3 regions of the Gordonia sp. DT219 genome follow, and region 3 is predicted to be linked to each of the others. Evidence: predicted binding sites of a transcription regulator. Region 3 holds the regulator's gene; each other region holds the start of a gene.

Region 1 (5,855 bases), on a different contig from region 3:
CGTGCATGTCGTGGCTGGTGTCGTACAACGAGATCCCGGAGTTGTTGACGCGCAGGCAGATCAGTCCTGTGGATCTTTCTTCGAGGCGTTGGAGCAACATCGTCTTCGGCGACTCAACGCGCGTCGTCGGCGGGGGCAGTTCGTCGAGCATCAACTGGTAGTCGGGGAACGTTTCGGTCAGGAGTCGACAATGTCGATCTCCGCGTGTCGGCATCCGGATCCATATTTCGTGGTCGGTCGCCTCGATTCGAGCTTGCGGCGTGCGCCGCAGATCGGTCAGGCAGTCACGCAGGTCCTCGCCGTTCACCGTCGCTGCCCAGGCCGGACCAGGACGATGGGTGCTCACCAGCGTGCGAATCGACAAGCGGTAGCGATCGGTTGCGGTCACCACCACCGTGCCGGCGTCGGCCTCGATGCGTACACCGCCGAGTACCGGGACGTCCGGCTCGTCGGTGGTGGCGGTGAGGACCTGCGCCACCGCCGCGGCCAGCACTGGGCCGCTCACCGTGGCGACCATCGTTGCGGTCGTTTCGACCAGGGCGGATTTGATGGTGGCGGCACGCTCCCGTGCGGTGACGGCGTTGCCGACGACTGCGTCGACATGGTCGTCGACCAAGCGCACCGCCTCCTCGCAGTCGGCAGTGAGCACGGATCTCGCCGTCGCGAGAGGCATTCCGATCTCGCGTAGTTGCCGAAGCAACGACGCACGCTCGAGTTGGTCTGTCGCATAGAACCGATACCCGGACGCCGGGTCGACCTCGGTCGGGATCAGCACGCCGGCATCGGCATAGAAGCGCAACGCGCTCGCTGTCAGCCCACTCCTGCGCGCGAACGAACCGATCGGCATCAACCCGGGATCTTCCACCACCACATCATCGGGCTTCGATCTACGTGAAGGTCAACCCCGGCAGTCGCCGGCACCGACGTCCCACCTCGGAAGGGTGGTCGACGTGGACCGGCGACAGCCGGGATCTGGGCCGTAGCCCTATCTATCTATGAAGTTCTCAACGAACAGATGCGGTCCCGGCGGGCCGGGTGCGGGGTCGGGAAGTCGTTATGGGTAGGCCTGTTTCAGGCGGATCGTGTCAGACGGTCAGTGTCAGGCAGCGTCGTCGAGGTGCAGGGTGCGACGGTTGTAGGCCGGTAAGGGTCGCCGATTCGGGTCGACACCCGCGGGCGGGACCAGCCACGGGTGCCGATCGAAGCCCATCACCACATCCCATCCCCTGTCGTGGACATCGTGATGGCACGCCGTGCACAAAAGGCAGCCGTTGTCGAGGTCGGTGGGGCCACCCTCGACCCACGACACGAGGTGGTGCGCCTGGGTGCGCGACGCCGGCGCACCACACTTGATGCAGCATTTATCCCTGATCAGCAACGCTTTTCGCTGTGCCGGGGTGAACAACCGCTTCTCGCGTCCGACGTTCAACGGCACCTCGTCACCGTCGACGATCACCACGGTGACCCCGGCATCACACCCGAGTGTTTTCGCGGTCGCGGGCGTCACCGATCCCATGAACTCAAGTGCGGAAAGCTTCGGGGCATCAGCAGGAATCGTCAGCAGCACACCGCCGGTCGGTTTACACGACACGGTCTCGTCGGCGAGGCCCTTTGCCGCGAGCTCCAGGATCGTTTCCAGAGCATCGGCGCGCTTACGATCGGCCGACCGCGAATCCAGCGAACCATCGGGCTGAGGCTTTGGCGCGGACAAACTCTCGACGAGACTGTGGAGTTTCTCCCCGGCAACCGCATCGAGGTTGGCGCGCACATCGAGGCGTCCGTCGCTGGTCTTGTGGTAGCCGAGTTCGTTGACGCTCTTGTCTTCGGCGGCAGGCTTTCCGTCGGTGTCGTCGGCGAGCAGATTGCCGAGTTGGTTTGCGTGCTTACCGATTTCGGCGGGACTCATCCCGGACAACGCTTGCGAGACGAGGGACCGGGTGTGGTCGCGACGCTGTTCGGGGGTGACGGGTTCGCCGGTGCGGGAATCGATGTGGGTGAGTCCGAGGACGACGGCGTCGGCGTGGTCGAGGGATATCGCACCGTCGACGGTGTGGATACGCAGACCGTCGAGCTCCTTCGTGGTGCCGACGCGGACGAGTCGGCCGGCGACGGCGGGTGCGATTCCCATGGTGATCAACAATTGTCGTACCGAGCGGCCTTGGGGCGCGGTCACTTTGAGACGGTCGAACTCGCCGGTCAATGTCGCGGCGAGGTGATCGACTTTGTTGCGCAAGATGATCAGTTGCTGCATCGCCGCGAACGCTTCCCGCGAACCGATGTCCGCGCGGAACGTATGGTCATCGAGCTGCGCGATGAGACCCGCGAACAGGTCAGCCGGGAGCTCCGCGGAGTGTGTGGTGGCGTCGATCATGGAATCCCCCCTGGATGATCTTGCGATGAGTCCAGTGTAGCAGAAGATTTGTTCGACTGGCAGGGTTTGTAGGATTAATCCACAAGGGCAGCAACCACTTTCGCCACGCCAGTGAACAGTTGCCCCAGCGGTGAACGACTTTCCCTGCGGTGAACAGCCGTCACGCCGGTGGGCGATCTGGGTATCGAATACTGCTTGTGGACAAAGTGTTTCGCGCCTCGGGTGGACGCTAGAACATCACCGAACGGAAGTGGGTGATCAGGCGATCGCCGTCGATCATGTGGAAGGCGATACCCGGGGGTTGGCCGCGGTTGATGATGTCGGTGCCCTCGAAGGGCAGGTTCAGTGTCGATGAGACACCCGGCGCCATGCAGAGCGGACGGTCCGCAAAGCGGGTGACGCATGCGGAGTGTATGTGCCCACAGACGAAGCCGACGATGTTGGGGTGTTTGCCGACGAGAGCGGCCAGCCGCTGTTCTCCGGTCTGGCGGATGGTGTCCATGTAGGTCATACCGACGTCCACCGGCGGGTGATGGAAGGCCACCAGCACCCGGGTCTGCGGGCCGGCGGCCTCGATCTGCGCCGACATCCATTCGAGCGTGTCGTCGTCGAGGTAACCGTCGTTGCCCCCGGGAATGGAACTGTCCGCCGACAGCAGCAAGACGTCACCGATGAGCAGCGAGGAGTTGACCGGGGCCATGCTGCGACGAGGACCGAAGACCTCGCTGAAATTGTCCCGAAGATCATGGTTACCGACGGTGACCAGCATCGGTAGTGGGGACTCGAGAACGCGATAGGCCTCGACGTATTCGCGAGGTGTTCCTTCGTCGGCGATGTCGCCGGTGACCAGCAACGCATCGAGTCCGGCCGCGCGTGCGTTGAGATAACTCAGGGTCGACTCGATCCGGGCGCGGTTGTACCGCGTTCCGTTGAAATGGAGGTCGCTGATGTGGGCAACGACGAACACGCACACACTCCCTTGTCGACTCACCTGAGGCTAGCCGCATGGCACCGCAAGAGCACGCCGAGGGTGTACCGGGGCCGGCGCGTGGCCGTGCCCGCCGTCACCCCAGTGTGCGGGCGAACAATTTGGCCAGTTCCGCGAAGTGATACTCCGACGCATCGTGGTTGTAGGAGGCGGTGTCGGCCATGGTGTATCCGTGTGGGGCACCGGGATAGACACTGGCGTGATGGGTGACACCGGATGAGGTGAGTGCGTGTTCGAACACGGCGACCGACTCGGGCGGCAGGGAGCGGTCGTGATCGGCGTGTATCGCGAGCACCTCTGCTTTCACCTCGGGCAGCGACAGGTGCGGGCTGTCCGAGGAGTCGGTGACCAGGCCACCGGTGTGGAACATGCCCACGGCGGCAACGTCATCGGGTCGGGTGGTAGCGGCCAGCAGGGCCAGCCGCCCGCCCATGCAATAGCCCGTCGCGCCGACCGGCCCGGGCGCGGTCTCCGGCAGCGCGCGCAACGCGTCGAGGTACGCGGCCAGATCGCCGCGCGCCCGGTAGGTGGTGAGGCTTTTGATGCGCGGCCGCGCTTTCGCGAAGAACGTCGAGCGGCTCTCGGCATCGAGCAACGGCTCGTCGGGGGAGGTCTCGGCCGCGGTTCCACTGCGGTAGAAGGTGTTGGGCGCCAACACCACATAGCCCCACGACGCGATCCGGTCGGCCATCTTCTCGATCTGGGGGCGCAATCCGATCGCGTCCATGAGAAACAGGACGCCGGGCCAGGTGTCGCCGTCCGCCGCGGGCGCCGGCCGCGCCACATACGCTTCGGCATCGCCGTCGGCGGCGGTGACGGTGATCTTCTCTCCGGTTGTCTCGCTCATCTCTTCCTCTCGAAATCGGTGGACTGATCAGCAGGGGTCGCGCGGCTCGAATTTGCTCACGCAGGTGGTCGACGGCCCGCGCGAACCAGGTCGGACCGCGCGAACGCGTACCCGCCTCATAGGTCGCCGGGCAGTTTGTCGCGTCGGATACCGCGCCAGCTCGGATGTCGCAGATGCCCGGTGCTCGTCCAATCCATGAACCGCACCTCACCGACGATCTTCGGCAGCACCCACACCGCATTCGCCGCCACCGGCCGATCCAACTTGTCCAGGAACGGGGAGCGGCGGATCGTCAGCGGTTCGAGTTCCTCGGCGAGCAAGGACAATTGGGCTTCGGTGAACCCGGTGCCGACCCGCCCGACGTAGCGCAGTCCGGTCGCCTCCGGCAGACCGAGGAGCAGGGAACCGATTGTGTCGGTGCGGTGGCCGCGCCCCGGCCGCCAGCCGCCGATCACCACCTCGATGTCGCGCCAGTTCTTCTGTTTGAGCCACGACTTGGACCGCCGACCCTGCTGATAGGTCGACGAACGACGCTTGGCGACAACGCCTTCGAGCTGGTGTTCGCGACTGTATGCTACGGCCGCCGAGCCCGGCTCGGGTAGCAGGGCGGGCACCTCGACGTAGCGCGAACGCCCGAACGCGGGTGCTAGCCCTTCGAGTAGTTCGCGTCGCTGCGACCACGGTTTGCCGAGCAGAGAGGTGCCGTTGAGGTAGAGGACGTCGAACAGATAGAGCTTGAGCGTGATACCGGCGTCCGCGGATCGGCGCCCGGCGAGGAGCGTGAAATTGGTGCGCCCGGCCGAGTCGAGGGCCACCACCTCGCCGTCGAGTACGACGTCGATCAGCCCGAGATCGTCGGTCATGGCGGCGAGTTCGGGAAAGTCGGCGGTCATGTTCAGACCGGAGCGGGAGGTCAGGGTGAACTCACCGCCGATGTAGCGCACCAGGAGACGGTAGCCGTCCCACTTGCCCTCGAAAGCCCAGTCCTTCGGGTCGAGCTTCTCCACCGGTTCGTCGGTGGCCAGCATCGGCCGCGGATCCCGCAGGCTGTCGGGCAGGATGGGTCGGGGTTCGTCGCTCATCAGGTGCGCGAGCCAGTTCTTGTCACCGGTCTTGATCAGCGCATATCTGCCCTGGACGCGTTCTCCGTGCAGGCGGACGATGACCTCGTCGTCGCGCCACTTCTCGGTTTCGTAGGTGCCGCGATCCCAGATCTCCACGTGCCCGCCACCGTATTCGCCGGCCGGGATGTCGCCGGCGAAGTCGGCGTAGTCGAGGGGGTGGTCCTCGGTGTGCACGGCGAGCCGATTCTGGCCGGGATCGGTCGGCAGGTTCTTCGGGACGGCCCAGCTCACCAGGACGCCGTTGCGTTCGAGCCGGAAGTCGTAGTGCAGCCGCCGGGCATGGTGTTCCTGGATCACGAAGATCGGGCCTGCCGCATCGGTGTCCGCGCCACGCCGTTGCCGGGCGGTGGCGTCGTCGAACGGCTCGGGTGTCACCTCGGCGTTGCGTTTGCGACGGTATTCGCGCAGGTTGATGACCTGGCCGGCATTCGTGGCCGCACCGTCCGCCTCGCCGTGTCCGTCGGCGTCGTCACCGTCGGGATCTTCGGTCGCCTCGGTGCTGTCGGCGGTATCGGGGTCGTCGTC
Region 2 (5,855 bases), on a different contig from region 3:
TCGGCGGGCTGCCTGCACAATGCCCACGTCAACATGTCGCGGACGAAGAAGTCCGGCTCCACCGCACTCTGTTCGATCAATCGAGCCGACACTCGTTGGTCCGCCGGGTCTTCGGAACCGAAGGCGCCGACAGACATCGCGGCGCGCAGGCGAACTGACGGGTCGGGATGGCCGAGGGCCCGGAGAAGCTGTTCGATGTGCTCGTCCCGGTTGGTGCTGTGGTTCTCGATGGCGTTCATGTCGACCACCTCCTTCACCACCAGCCAACAGGTTGTCACGGTGTCAAGGTCAAGTCTGCCCCGTGCCGGTCATCGTTTCGTCTCAGCCCCGCCGACGTCAGGAGTCCGGCAGCATCGGGGCGTCCTCACCATGATCGCGCCCGACGAGCACGGCGCGGGTGACGGAGTCTCGTCCGAAGCGGTTGCGCAATTGGTCCATCGCGGCGTCGAGTTGGGGTTGATGGTCGTCCTCGAAGGGCAGGGCCAGTTGCAACGCGTCGTCGTCACCGAGGTTGGTCAGCGACAGACCGATAAGGGTGCAGCCGCGTTCGCGGATGAGCGGGCGCGCCTCATCGAAGAGCGCGCGCGCACAACTCATCAGCACTTCCGTGCGATCGGTCGGCTCGGCCAGGGTACGCGATCGTGTGGCTCGCGAGAAGTCGTGGAAGCGTAGGCGCAACACCACTGTTCGGGATACCCGGTCGGCGGCGCGCAGACGCTTGCCCAATCGTTCGACGATGGCGATGACGGTGGCCTCGATGTCGGCCTCCGCGCGGATTCGACGGCCCAGCGCACGTTGTGAGCCGATGGAGCTACGCCGCCTGCCGGTCTCGACGTGTCGCGGGTCCTGCGCCAGGGACAGGGCGAACAGATGACGCCCGGCGCCGGGACCGACGATGCGGCACAACGACTTCTCGCCGATTGCGGCCATGTCGCCGACCGTAGCGATGCCGGCGTCGGCGAGTTTCGCCTCGGTGACGGGGCCGACTCCCCACAGTCGGCGCACCGGAAGTGGGTGCAGGAACGCCAATTCGGTGCCCGCCGCGACCTCCAGCAAGCCGTCGGGCTTGCCGACCGCGCTGGCGACCTTGGCCAAGAACTTGGTGCGCGCCAGGCCGACGGTGATGGGCAGTCCGACCTCCGTGCGAATCCGCGCCCGCAAGGTCTCGGCGATGGACACGGGGCTGCCGACGAGGCGCCGAAGCCCGGCGACATCGAGGAACGCCTCGTCCACGGAGATGCCCTCGACCAGCGGCGTGGTGTCGCGGAAGATCTCGAACACCGCGCGGCTGGCCTCCATGTACGCGTCGAAACGCGGACGGACCTCGACGGCGCCCGGACAGAGGGCACGCGCCTCACGGCCGGGCATCGGCGTCCGCACGCCGTGGGCCTTGGCCTCGTAGCTCGCGGCGAGAACCACCCCGCCGCCGACGAGCACGGGACGGCCACGCAGCGCCGGATCGTCGCGCTGCTCGACCGATGCATAGAACGAGTCGAGATCGGCGTGCAGGATAGAGGCGTCATGCCTGGCCGCGCTGTCGATTCGCATCGGCGCGTCTCCCTCCCCGCCCTCGCGAATGTGGATATCTATCGAACGTTTGCGCGAATCTTAACGCAGCGGTCCGACGCCGACGAAGCCTGCGGACGAAATCCGAAAATTTCTTCGAGAGAGGGTAGTCAACCGGGCATATCCGGTGTAGACTCGTACGCATGTTCTTGCGAACTTGTGTTCGCAGACTCGCACTGGGGGGTGACAATGACAACGGTTGACCTGCCGGCTCTTGCGCCGGATGAGCAGGTGGCGTTGTTGCATGCCCTTCTCGATCAGATGGGTTCGACGGATCTGTCGCAGTGTTCGGATGAGTCGTTGTTGGAGGTCGCGGCAGCCAATGAACGCGCGATCAACAAGCTGACCTTTCAGGGTGACCGGCAGATCGTCGAGCTATCCGACCGGAATGCGGAGCGCCGGTTCGGGTTTCGGTCGGTGCTCGACATGATGGTCGTCGGGTTGCGGGTGTCGGAGCCGATGCGCCGCCGCAAGCAGATGACCGCCACCGCGACCTTTCACGGGTTGACCGGTGAACCCCTCGCCCCGAAGTATCCGACTCTTGCCGAGGCGTTCGCCGAGGGTGCGGTCGGGCCCGCACATGCGCGGGTGGTGATCGATGTGCTCGACGACATCCCGCATCAGGTCGACCACGACATCAAGGTCAACGCCGAAAAGCAGATGGCCGACTACGCGCGCGTGCACACCCCCGCCGAACTGACGGCGATCGGTGCCCGCCTGATGGCACACTTCGACCCCGATGGCGAGTTGACCGACGACACCGACCGCCAGCAGAAACGCCAAGTGTTCCTCGGCCGCCAAGACACCCAGCAGATGTCGAAGATGACCGGCAAGATGACCCCGGAATGCCGTGCCGACCAAGAAGCCGTGTGGGCGGTATGGGCGGCACCCGGTATGAACAACCCCGACGACCCCGACTCACCGTGGGGTTCCGTCGAAGACGCCGACCCCGAAAAATTGGCGGCCGCGGCCGACCGTGACACCCGCAGCCAAGCCCAACGCAACCATGATGCGATGCAGGCCGTGTACAAACTGGCGTTGCAGTCGGGGGAACTCGGCGAATCCCACCGCGGCTTGCCGGTGCAGTTGATCATCAAAGCCGACCTGACCGATCTGATCAACGAAACCGGCCACGGCGTCACCGCCACCAACAGCCTGCTGCCCATCACCGACGTCATCCGGTTGGCCGCCGACGCTCAACCCTGGTTGGCGGTCTTCGGCGAGCACACCACCGTGCCCCTGTATTTGGGGCGTGCCCGGCTGGCGAGCCGCGGGCAACGGATGGCACTGTTCGCCAAACCCGACGGCCAAGTGTGCTCACACCCCGGGTGCTCACAACCGGCCGCGCATTCGGAGATCCACCACGCCACCCTGGATTATGCGAAGGGCGGGTTGACCAACATCGACGACCTCGCCCCGGCGTGTCCGAAACACAACCGAATGGTCGGCGACAGACTCGGCCAATACACCACCGGCATCTACCGGGACGGCCCCCTGGCCGGGCGGTGTTGGTGGCGGCGCAACGCCGCCCCCGGTGCCCCACCGAACCCGAAACGGGTCAACAAACTGCCCGACGTCGGGCCCGACTTCACCGCCGGGCTCGCGAAGGTGCGTGCCGAAATCCACCGGCAACCACCAGACCCACCCGATACGGGTACACCGTTGCCGGCCGGCAGCACCGGTGCCCACGACGTCGTCGAGATCATCACCTGGGATCCCGCCGACGTACTGAAGGATGCCGTCACACGCTCACCGAGCGAATCGCGCCTACGCCACCTACTCACCACCCGCGGACTCTGACGCTCGCAAAAATCTGCAGCCTTTAGTCGCGGAAACCGCGACTAACTGCTGCAGATTCCCGGTGTGGTCAAGTACCTACCCGCGGCGTGCCCGCAGAACCACATCGTTGATGTGATGCCCGCCGCCGGCCGGACGGCCACGCGCGCGGGTCTCCTGGGTGACGACCGTCCACTCGTCGTCGAGCATTGCGGCGACGTCGTCGGGCAGAACGTAGTCGTCGGGGTCAAAGCCGTGTTCTCGCATGCCTTCTGGCGCATGAGCAACCACGAGAAGGGTGCCACCGGGCCGGACGGCGTCGGCGAGTTTGCGTGCGACGTCACGATCGTCTGCCTTGATCGGGAAGTAGTGTGCGGTCACCAGGTCGAAGTCACGGCCGGGTACATCGTCGACGACGAGATCGGTCTGTAGCCAGGTGATGGACGCGCGCGGATCGATCTCGCGAGCCCGGTCGACGGCCACCTGGGAGATGTCGACGGCGGTGACCTGCCACCCCGCATCGGCCAGCCAACGCGCATCGGCGCCCTCCCCCGACCCCACCTCCAACGCCACGCCCGGCGTCAGGCCCGAAACCTCCACCGGAAGCGCCGGATTGACGTCACTTGTCCACAACCTGTCCGCATCGCGGTAGCGGGCGTCCCATTCCGCCGCGCCGTGCGGGCTTCCTTGCTCGGTACTCATGCCACGACTCTGGCACGCCGAGGTCACCACGTCGATCGTGATTGCCACGATGGCAAGAACCCGCCGTCGCGTGTCCGGGTGGCCGACCCACCGTGGGTGAGGGCAGACTGGGATTCATGGCATTCCCCCTTCGCATCGGTGTCCAGATCCAGCCCCAGCACGCACCCGACTACTCGTTGATCCGCGACGCGGTACTCCGCGCCGAGGACGCCGGGGTCGACGTCGTCTTCAATTGGGATCACTTCTACCCGCTCTATGGCGATCCCGACGGCGCCCATTTCGAATGTTGGACGATGCTGGGTGCCTGGGCCGAGCAGACCGAGCGCGTGGAGATCGGCGCGCTGGTCACCTGCAACTCCTACCGAAACCCCGACCTGCTCGCCGACATGGCGCGCACCGTCGACCACATTTCCGGTGGCCGGCTGATCCTCGGGATCGGTGCGGGCTGGTTCGAGAAGGACTACGACGAATACGGATACGAGTTCGGCACCAAGGGCTCACGCATCGGCGATCTCGGAGAGGCGCTGCCGCGCATCGACTCCCGACTGAAGAATGTCAACCCGGCGCCCACCCGGCACATCCCGGTCCTGATCGGCGGCAGCGGCGAGAAGAAGACACTGCCGCTGGTCGCCCGGTACGGCGACGCCTGGCACGGATTCAATGATGTCGAGACCTACCGCCACAAGGCGAAGGTGCTCGCCGAACATTGCGACGCCGTCGGTCGTGATCCGCAGACCATCGAACGCTCCGCCGCCATCGAATTCAAGGATGACGTGGATTCGCTGCTACGCGACGCCGACGCCATCACCGCCGAGGGCGTCTCGTTGCTGACCGTGGGCATCACCGGTCCCGACTACGACATGACCGCCGTCAAGGCCCTCTGCCGCTGGCGCGGATGACACGAATCGGGTAACACACCTGGCATCGTCGGACGCGCGGGGCCGCGTCCGACGATGCCCTAGATTGATAACCATGCTGTGTTCGGGAGGGTCGGGGGCGTCCCCGCGCGCGATGCGGTCGGTGGGCACGTTCATGTTGGTAGCGGTGGTGCTCCTCGCCTCCGTTCTGCTCGGGGCACCCGGTCGCGCGGGCGCCGAGGCACCGACGCGGCTGCCCGAACCGATCTCCGACCCGGCCGGTGTCCTGCCTGCTGGTCAGCGTGATCAGCTCCAGCGGTCGCTTGACGGTCTCTACAACGACCACAGCGTGCAGCTCTGGGTGGTGTACGTCGGCAACTTCGACGGGCTGACTCCCGAGCAATGGGGGCAGCGCACCGCCGAGCTCAGTGGCCTCGACAATCACGAGGTACTGCTCGCCGTCGCCACCACCGACCGTTCGTACTGGTTCGGTGCCCTGGGTTCGGTCGACGGCGTCTCCCAGTCGGATCTGTCCGACATCGCGACCGGCGACATCGTCCCGGCATTGAAGAAGGGCGACTACGCCGCGGCCGGGGTCGCTGCGGCCGACGGACTCGGTGACGCGCTCACGCCCTCGCACACCGGTCTCATCGTCGTCGGCACGCTGGCCGGTTTGGCGGTTCTCGCCGCCGCCGGCTTGTGGGTCTACTCGCGCCGACGCAAGCACCGGCAGCTGCAGACCGGTCTGGAAAGCATGCGCGAACACGAACTGACCGTCGATCAGCTGGCCGCGCAGCCGCTCGAGGTGCTCGACGCGTGGTCGCGGGAGGTACTCACCGACACCGACAACGCCATCCGCACCAGCGGTGAGGAGTTGCGGCTGGCGGTCGACGAGTTCGGCGAGACCCAGACCGAACCGTTCCGACAGGCCGTGGACGCGGCCAGACAAGCTCT
Region 3 (5,855 bases):
TCGGCGATCGCCTGCTGTCGTTCTTCCGCGTACACGTCTCTCCGATCGGTCTGTCCACCGACACCGCATGTTGGTTTCTGTGGCTATCGATGTTGATATATCTGTGTTTACGCTTGAGTGTGTTGACAAGTCAAGGAATTCTTGTAACTTCGATCACAGGACGGCTTCGCGGACGCCTGATTCACAGCCCGGCCGCGGTCGACGACCAGAGCTAGACGACGAGAAGGGCCAAAGTCGTGAACCAGCAGATACGGGAAGACAACCCGCACGCCGGGCGAGAACTGGGCGGGCGTGAACTGGGCGGGACGCCGGTTGTCGGCGGCAAGGCCTACGGTCCGGTGGTGCGGCCGGGCCGACGGATGACCGTCGAGGCCACCGAGGTGGCGCCGCCACCGGTTTCGGAGGCGGAGCGCGATGCCGAACTCTCCCGCTTCGTCGCCGCCGCCGGGGTGGTGGCGGCCCGTTTGCGCGAGCGTGCCTCACACGCGTCCGGGGCCGCCGCCGAGGTCCTGATCGCCACGGCCGGACTCGCCGAGGACCGCGGCTGGATCGGTGCGGTGTCGAAGCTGATCGGCACGGGCACGCCCGCGCCCGCCGCCGCCGTCGCCGCAACCGAGCAGTTCGCGGCGATGTTCACCAAACTCGGCGGACTGATGGCCGAACGCGTCACCGACCTCAACGATGTGCGTGACCGCGTCGTCGCCGAGGTGCTCGGGCAGCCCGAACCGGGGGTCCCGGTGCCCGACGAACCGTCGGTCCTCTTCGCCGACGACCTCGCGCCCGCCGACACCGCCGGCCTGGACCCGGAGTTGATCACCGCGCTGGCGACCCGACTGGGCGGACCGACCAGTCACACCGCGATCATCGCCCGGCAACTCGGGATTCCGTGTGTGGTGGCTGTTGCCGAACTCGACGTCGTCTCCGCGGGTACCGCGGTGCTGGTCGACGGGGCCGCGGGAACGATTGTGGTGGAACCGGATCCGGACCGAGCGCGAGCCGATGTGGAGCAGAGCCGCCGGGAGGTGGAGGCGATTGCGGGCTGGACCGGGCCTGGTCACACCGCCGACGGCCACGAGGTCGCGATCTTGGCGAATGTCGCCGATGGCGTCTCGGCCCGTGCGGCCACCGCGTCCCCGGTAGAAGGAGTCGGGTTGTTCCGTACCGAACTGGCCTTCCTCGATCGCCCGGACGAACCGTCCCTCGACGAACAGGCGGCACTCTACCGGGAGGTCATCGAGGCCTTCGGAGGCAAGAAGATGGTGATCCGCACCCTGGATGCGGGGTCGGACAAGCCGCTGAAATTCGTCGACCACGGGACCGAGGCGAATCCCGCACTCGGTGTGCGCGGCAACCGCATCGCGGCGACACACCCCGAGATCCGGGCCGGACAACTCGATGCGATCGCGCGCGCCGCCGAGGAAACCGGCAGCACGCCATGGGTGATGGCGCCGATGATCGCCTCGGCCCCCGAGGCGGCCGAATTCGCCGCGCAAGTGCGCCGACGGGGTCTGGTGGCCGGAGTGATGATCGAGATCCCGTCGGCAGCGATCCTTGCGCCGGCGATTGTGGCCGAGGTGGACTTCGTCTCGATCGGCACCAACGACCTGACGCAATACACGATGGCTGCCGACCGGATGTCGGCCGAGCTCGCCGAGTTGACCGATCCGTGGCAGCCGTCGGTCCTCGCTCTCATCGCGATGGTCGCCGAGGCGGGTTCGCGCACCGGCACCCCGGTGGGCGTGTGCGGTGAGGCGGCGGCCGATCCGCTGCTCGCCTGTGTCCTCGTCGGACTCGGGGTCACGTCGTTGTCGAGTGCACCCGCCGCCGCGGCCGCGGTGGGCGCGAAACTCGCCGAGGTCGACCTCGATCGATGCCGCGCCGCGGCCACGGCGGCGGTGGCCACCGCTGCACCGGGTGCGGCTCGCGCCGCGGCCCGCGAGGCGTTGCGTTGTTAACTGCGCGGTGTGAGAAACGTGGTTGACACACCGCGCAGCTGATCAGCGCCTGCGCTCAGATCCGGCGCATGACGGTGACGACCTTGCCGAGGATGGCGGCCTCGTCACCGGGGATCGGCTCGAACAACTCGTTGTGCGGCATCAGCCAGACGTGGCCGTCCTTGCGCTTGAACGTCTTGACCGTTGCCTCGCCTTCGATCATGGCGGCGACGATGTCACCGTTGTCGGCCACGTTCTGCTGGCGCACGACCACCCAGTCGCCGTCGCAGATCGCGGCGTCGACCATCGACTCGCCGACCACCCGCAGCATGAAGAGGGAACCTTCACCGACGAGTTCGCGAGGCAGGGGGAAGACGTCTTCGACGGCCTCCTCGGCCAGGATCGGGCCGCCCGCCGCGATGCGGCCGAGCACCGGGACAAAGGTCGGGGTGGGCAGGTTCTCCGAGTTCGGATTGTCATCGGTGGGCGTCGGGTCGGCGTCGCGCACGTTGACCGCGCGCGGCCGGTTGGCGTCGCGCTTGAGCAGTCCCTTGCGTTCCAGCGTGCGTAATTGATGCGCGACCGACGAGGTCGAGGCGAGCCCGACGGCATCACCGATCTCGCGGATGCTCGGCGGATATCCCCGCTCGCGAACCGATTTGCGGATGACGTCGAGCACTCCCTGCTGACGTGGCGTGAGTGGTGCCTCGAAACCCCTCGGCACGATGGGCCGCCGCGGGGCGGCCGCCGCGTCATCAACCTGCGGTGTCGTCGCCGTCGCGGCGTCATCGGTGCTCGACTCTGTGGTGGCCGACTCCGGATCGGCCGCCTCGGCCGGCCGCGACGAACGGTCCTTCTTCTCACTCATCGGGATTCGAGTCCTTTCGATCGGGTGCGTGCCACCCCGGCCGTGGGCCGGTAGGTGACGTGCACACCTGTCGCGGGCCTGTGGTCGAGCTGATCACCGGTCAGAATAGCCGAGGTTTCGGACATCCTCAAACGTCTGTTCGACGTGTTGTGGAGAAATTGTCGGAGCGGGGTGGTACAACTCGAACATCCGTTCATCGAATGTGTGATCGAGACAGGAAGAGACCATGCATAGCACCCTTTTGTCGACCGACCAGACCCGCGTCGGCCGGACCCGCACCGACCAGACCTTCACCGGCCAGACCCGCGCCGGCGCGACCAACCCGGTTCCGCGCGCCCGTCCCCGCGAACAGCGGCCGCTCGATCCTCGCCGCGCCCCCCGGCGTTCCTCGGCCGTGAGTCGTCCCGCCGACCGGCGGCCGATCCGCCCGGTCTCCCGGCGGATACCGGGCGCCGACGGCACCTGGTGCACGTCACCGGCCGGATCACATCACCTGGCCGGAACGGGTGATCCGGGTGGCCACAGGTCTCGCCGGACCGGCGCACTGGTGGCCGTGCTGACCGGCGTGGCACTGGCGCTACTGGTGTGGCTGGTCGCCGTCGCCGGTTCGGACTATCAGGAATCGGCCCAGCGGGGGTCGGCACGGCCGGCGCCGATCGCCACCCAGGTGGTCCATGTGCGCGCCGGGGAATCGCTGAACGCCATCGCGGCGCGGGTGGCGCCCGACATGCCCCGGCAGTCGGTGATCGAGAAGATCGTCGAACTCAACGACATGTCCGGCAGTGCCGTGCAGGCAGGGCAGTCGCTGCTCGCGCCGGCCTACCGGTGACGCGAGAAGTCGGTGCGGTGGCGGGCGGTATCCTCGGTGCATGCGCTGCCCGTTCTGCAGGAATGACGACACCAAGGTCATCGACTCCCGTGTCGCCGATGAAGGACAGGCCATCCGCCGGCGCCGCTCATGCAGTGCCTGCGGCCGCCGTTTCTCGACTGTGGAGACCGCCGTGCTCGCGGTGGTCAAGCGCAACGGCGTGACCGAGCCGTTCAGTCGCGAGAAGGTGATGCGCGGGGTGCGCCGCGCGTGTCAGGGCCGGCAGGTCGACGAAGACGATCTCGCCCAGCTCGCCCAGCAGGTCGAGGAGACGGTGCGGGCCTCCGGAGCTGCCGAGATTCCCAGCAACGAGGTCGGGCTGGCGATCCTGCAACCGCTGCGCGACCTCGACGAAGTGGCATATCTGCGCTTCGCGTCGGTTTATCGTTCCTTCGATTCGCTCGAGGACTTCCAGCGCGAGATCGACGACCTGCAGGGCAACCTCACCCATGGCCGCTCCGAATCCGCCGGCGGGGTCGTCTCAGCCGAGCCGGTCCAGGGCTCGTAGCGCCCTCTTCTCCGAGATCGGATATCGGGTTCCGAGGCGCTGGGCGAACAAACTCACGCGCAATTCCTCGACCATCCAATGCGCCTGCTCGTTGACGGCATCGCGACGCGCATCACCCACTTCGGCGAGGCGCTGATTCCACCGCTCGACCACGCGGTCGAGTACAGCCATCCCGTCGCGATCACGCACGGCCGACCCCGGGAGCTGCTCCAGCCGTTCCCGCGCCCCCCGCAGATATCGGGGAAGATCGGCGAGATGCGTGCGCGGCGTCGCCACCACGAAGCCGTCGAATACCAGGTCATCGAGTTGTTCGGCGACATCATCGGCAGCGAGTTGACCGGAGTGCTCGTCGATCACGCCCCGCAGGGTCACGACCTCACGGAGCGCCTCGACGGCGAGCGACAGGTACTCCGGGGCCGCCACGACGACGCGCGGTCGCAGGTCGTCGACGAGTGCCGAGAACGCGGCAGGGGTGCGCACGGTGTTCGCCGCCTCGACGTCGAGCAGATCGCGAACCGCACGCCGGGTGCAATCGGTGAAGAGCCCGGCGGGCTCCCGGTAGGGGCTCTGACTCAGGGCAATCCGCCGGGCCGGCTCCAGGGCTCCGGCGGCCTTGGGTGAGAGTGTCCCGATTGCGTTCTCCAACAAGACGATCACCGCATCGCGGCGCAGCGCGTCGGCCAGGGCCGCGGTCGGGGCGGTGGCCGACGCGACGCCCGCCGGATGTGCCTGCGCCCGGACCACTCGCAACGTCGGGTGACGGGTGACCCGCTGACCGGCGACGTCGACGGTCTCGGCGAGTTCCAGAGTGCCGATGCCGTCGGCGGTCCAGGTGGTGTACACCTGCTCGGACGGCGGGGGCACCGACGCCGACCTCGGTGTGGTCAGCTCGGCGAAAGTCGTGGTGCGGGTGATGATCTCACCCGAATCGTCGGTGACGGCGAAATGCATGCGCAAGTGCCCGGGCAGGCGGTCGAGATCGAAATCGGCCGGCGTGACGGTGTGGCGGGTGATGGTCGACAACTCGCGCGCCAGGCCGTGCGTCAGCGGCTCGGCTCGGGGAGTCAGGCGAGACAGGGCGAGATCGGCGAAGCGCTGTGCCGGTGCCATCGTCTTGCGCAGCGACTTCGGCAGCGTCTTGATCAACTCGGCCGCCAACTCCGAACGCATACCCGGCACCAGCCAGTCGAATCCGGCGTTGCGCACGTGGAGGAGCAGTGCCTGCGGGATCACGACGGTGACGCCGTCGTCGGCGGTGCCGGGTTCGAATCGGTAGCGCAGCTCCAGGCGGGTGTCACCCTGGCGCCACACACCCGGATAGTCGGTGTCGGCGACGGCGACATCGGCCGCGACATCGGCCGGGGTGAGATCGAGTAGGTGCGGCTCGCGCCCCCGCGCCGAGCGCCACCACGAGTCGAAATGGCGGGTAGACGTGACCTCGGCCGGAACACGCCCATCGTAGAACTCGAAGAGCTGTTCCTCGGAGATCACGAGATCTCGTCGACGAACCCGGTGCTCGACGTCGGCAGCATCGTGCAACAGCTGCCGATTGCGCTCGAAGAACACATGATCGGTGCGCCAATCGCCCTCGACGAGGGCGTGCCGGATGAACAGTTCGCGCGAGAGTTCCGGATCGATCGAACCGTAGTTCACCCGCCGCCGAGCGACGAGGGTGAC

What was found. Region 3 encodes LexA, which represses DNA repair genes until DNA is damaged. Its sites were predicted from a motif close to CGAACANNTGTTCG; they were not measured.
Region 1: the regulator LexA is predicted to act here: its motif matches at 2,413-2,426, upstream of ACPXB3_RS09375 (DUF222 domain-containing protein).
Region 2: the regulator LexA is predicted to act here: its motif matches at 1,719-1,732, upstream of ACPXB3_RS04910 (DUF222 domain-containing protein).

Annotation. Positions count from the first base shown of each region.
Region 1 covers NZ_JBNCNR010000005.1:108,442-114,296, forward strand. Annotated here, with positions in the region: gene ACPXB3_RS09370 (MerR family transcriptional regulator) at 1-865, opposite strand, end outside; gene ACPXB3_RS09375 (DUF222 domain-containing protein) at 1,100-2,371, opposite strand; gene ACPXB3_RS09380 (metallophosphoesterase) at 2,601-3,338, opposite strand; gene ACPXB3_RS09385 (dienelactone hydrolase family protein) at 3,436-4,206, opposite strand; gene ACPXB3_RS09390 (ATP-dependent DNA ligase) at 4,323-5,855, opposite strand, start outside.
Region 2 covers NZ_JBNCNR010000002.1:320,535-326,389, forward strand. Annotated here, with positions in the region: gene ACPXB3_RS04900 (HEAT repeat domain-containing protein) at 1-239, opposite strand, end outside; gene dinB (DNA polymerase IV) at 337-1,548, opposite strand; gene ACPXB3_RS04910 (DUF222 domain-containing protein) at 1,756-3,366, shown strand; gene ACPXB3_RS04915 (class I SAM-dependent methyltransferase) at 3,442-4,044, opposite strand; gene ACPXB3_RS04920 (LLM class F420-dependent oxidoreductase) at 4,161-4,943, shown strand; gene ACPXB3_RS04925 (TPM domain-containing protein) at 5,017-5,855, shown strand, end outside.
Region 3 covers NZ_JBNCNR010000001.1:318,341-324,195, forward strand. Annotated here, with positions in the region: gene ACPXB3_RS01585 (DeoR/GlpR family DNA-binding transcription regulator) at 1-35, opposite strand, end outside; gene ACPXB3_RS01590 (phosphoenolpyruvate--protein phosphotransferase) at 237-1,955, shown strand; gene lexA (transcriptional repressor LexA) at 2,011-2,661, opposite strand; gene ACPXB3_RS01600 (LysM peptidoglycan-binding domain-containing protein) at 3,029-3,631, shown strand; gene nrdR (transcriptional regulator NrdR) at 3,672-4,178, shown strand; gene hrpA (ATP-dependent RNA helicase HrpA) at 4,152-5,855, opposite strand, start outside.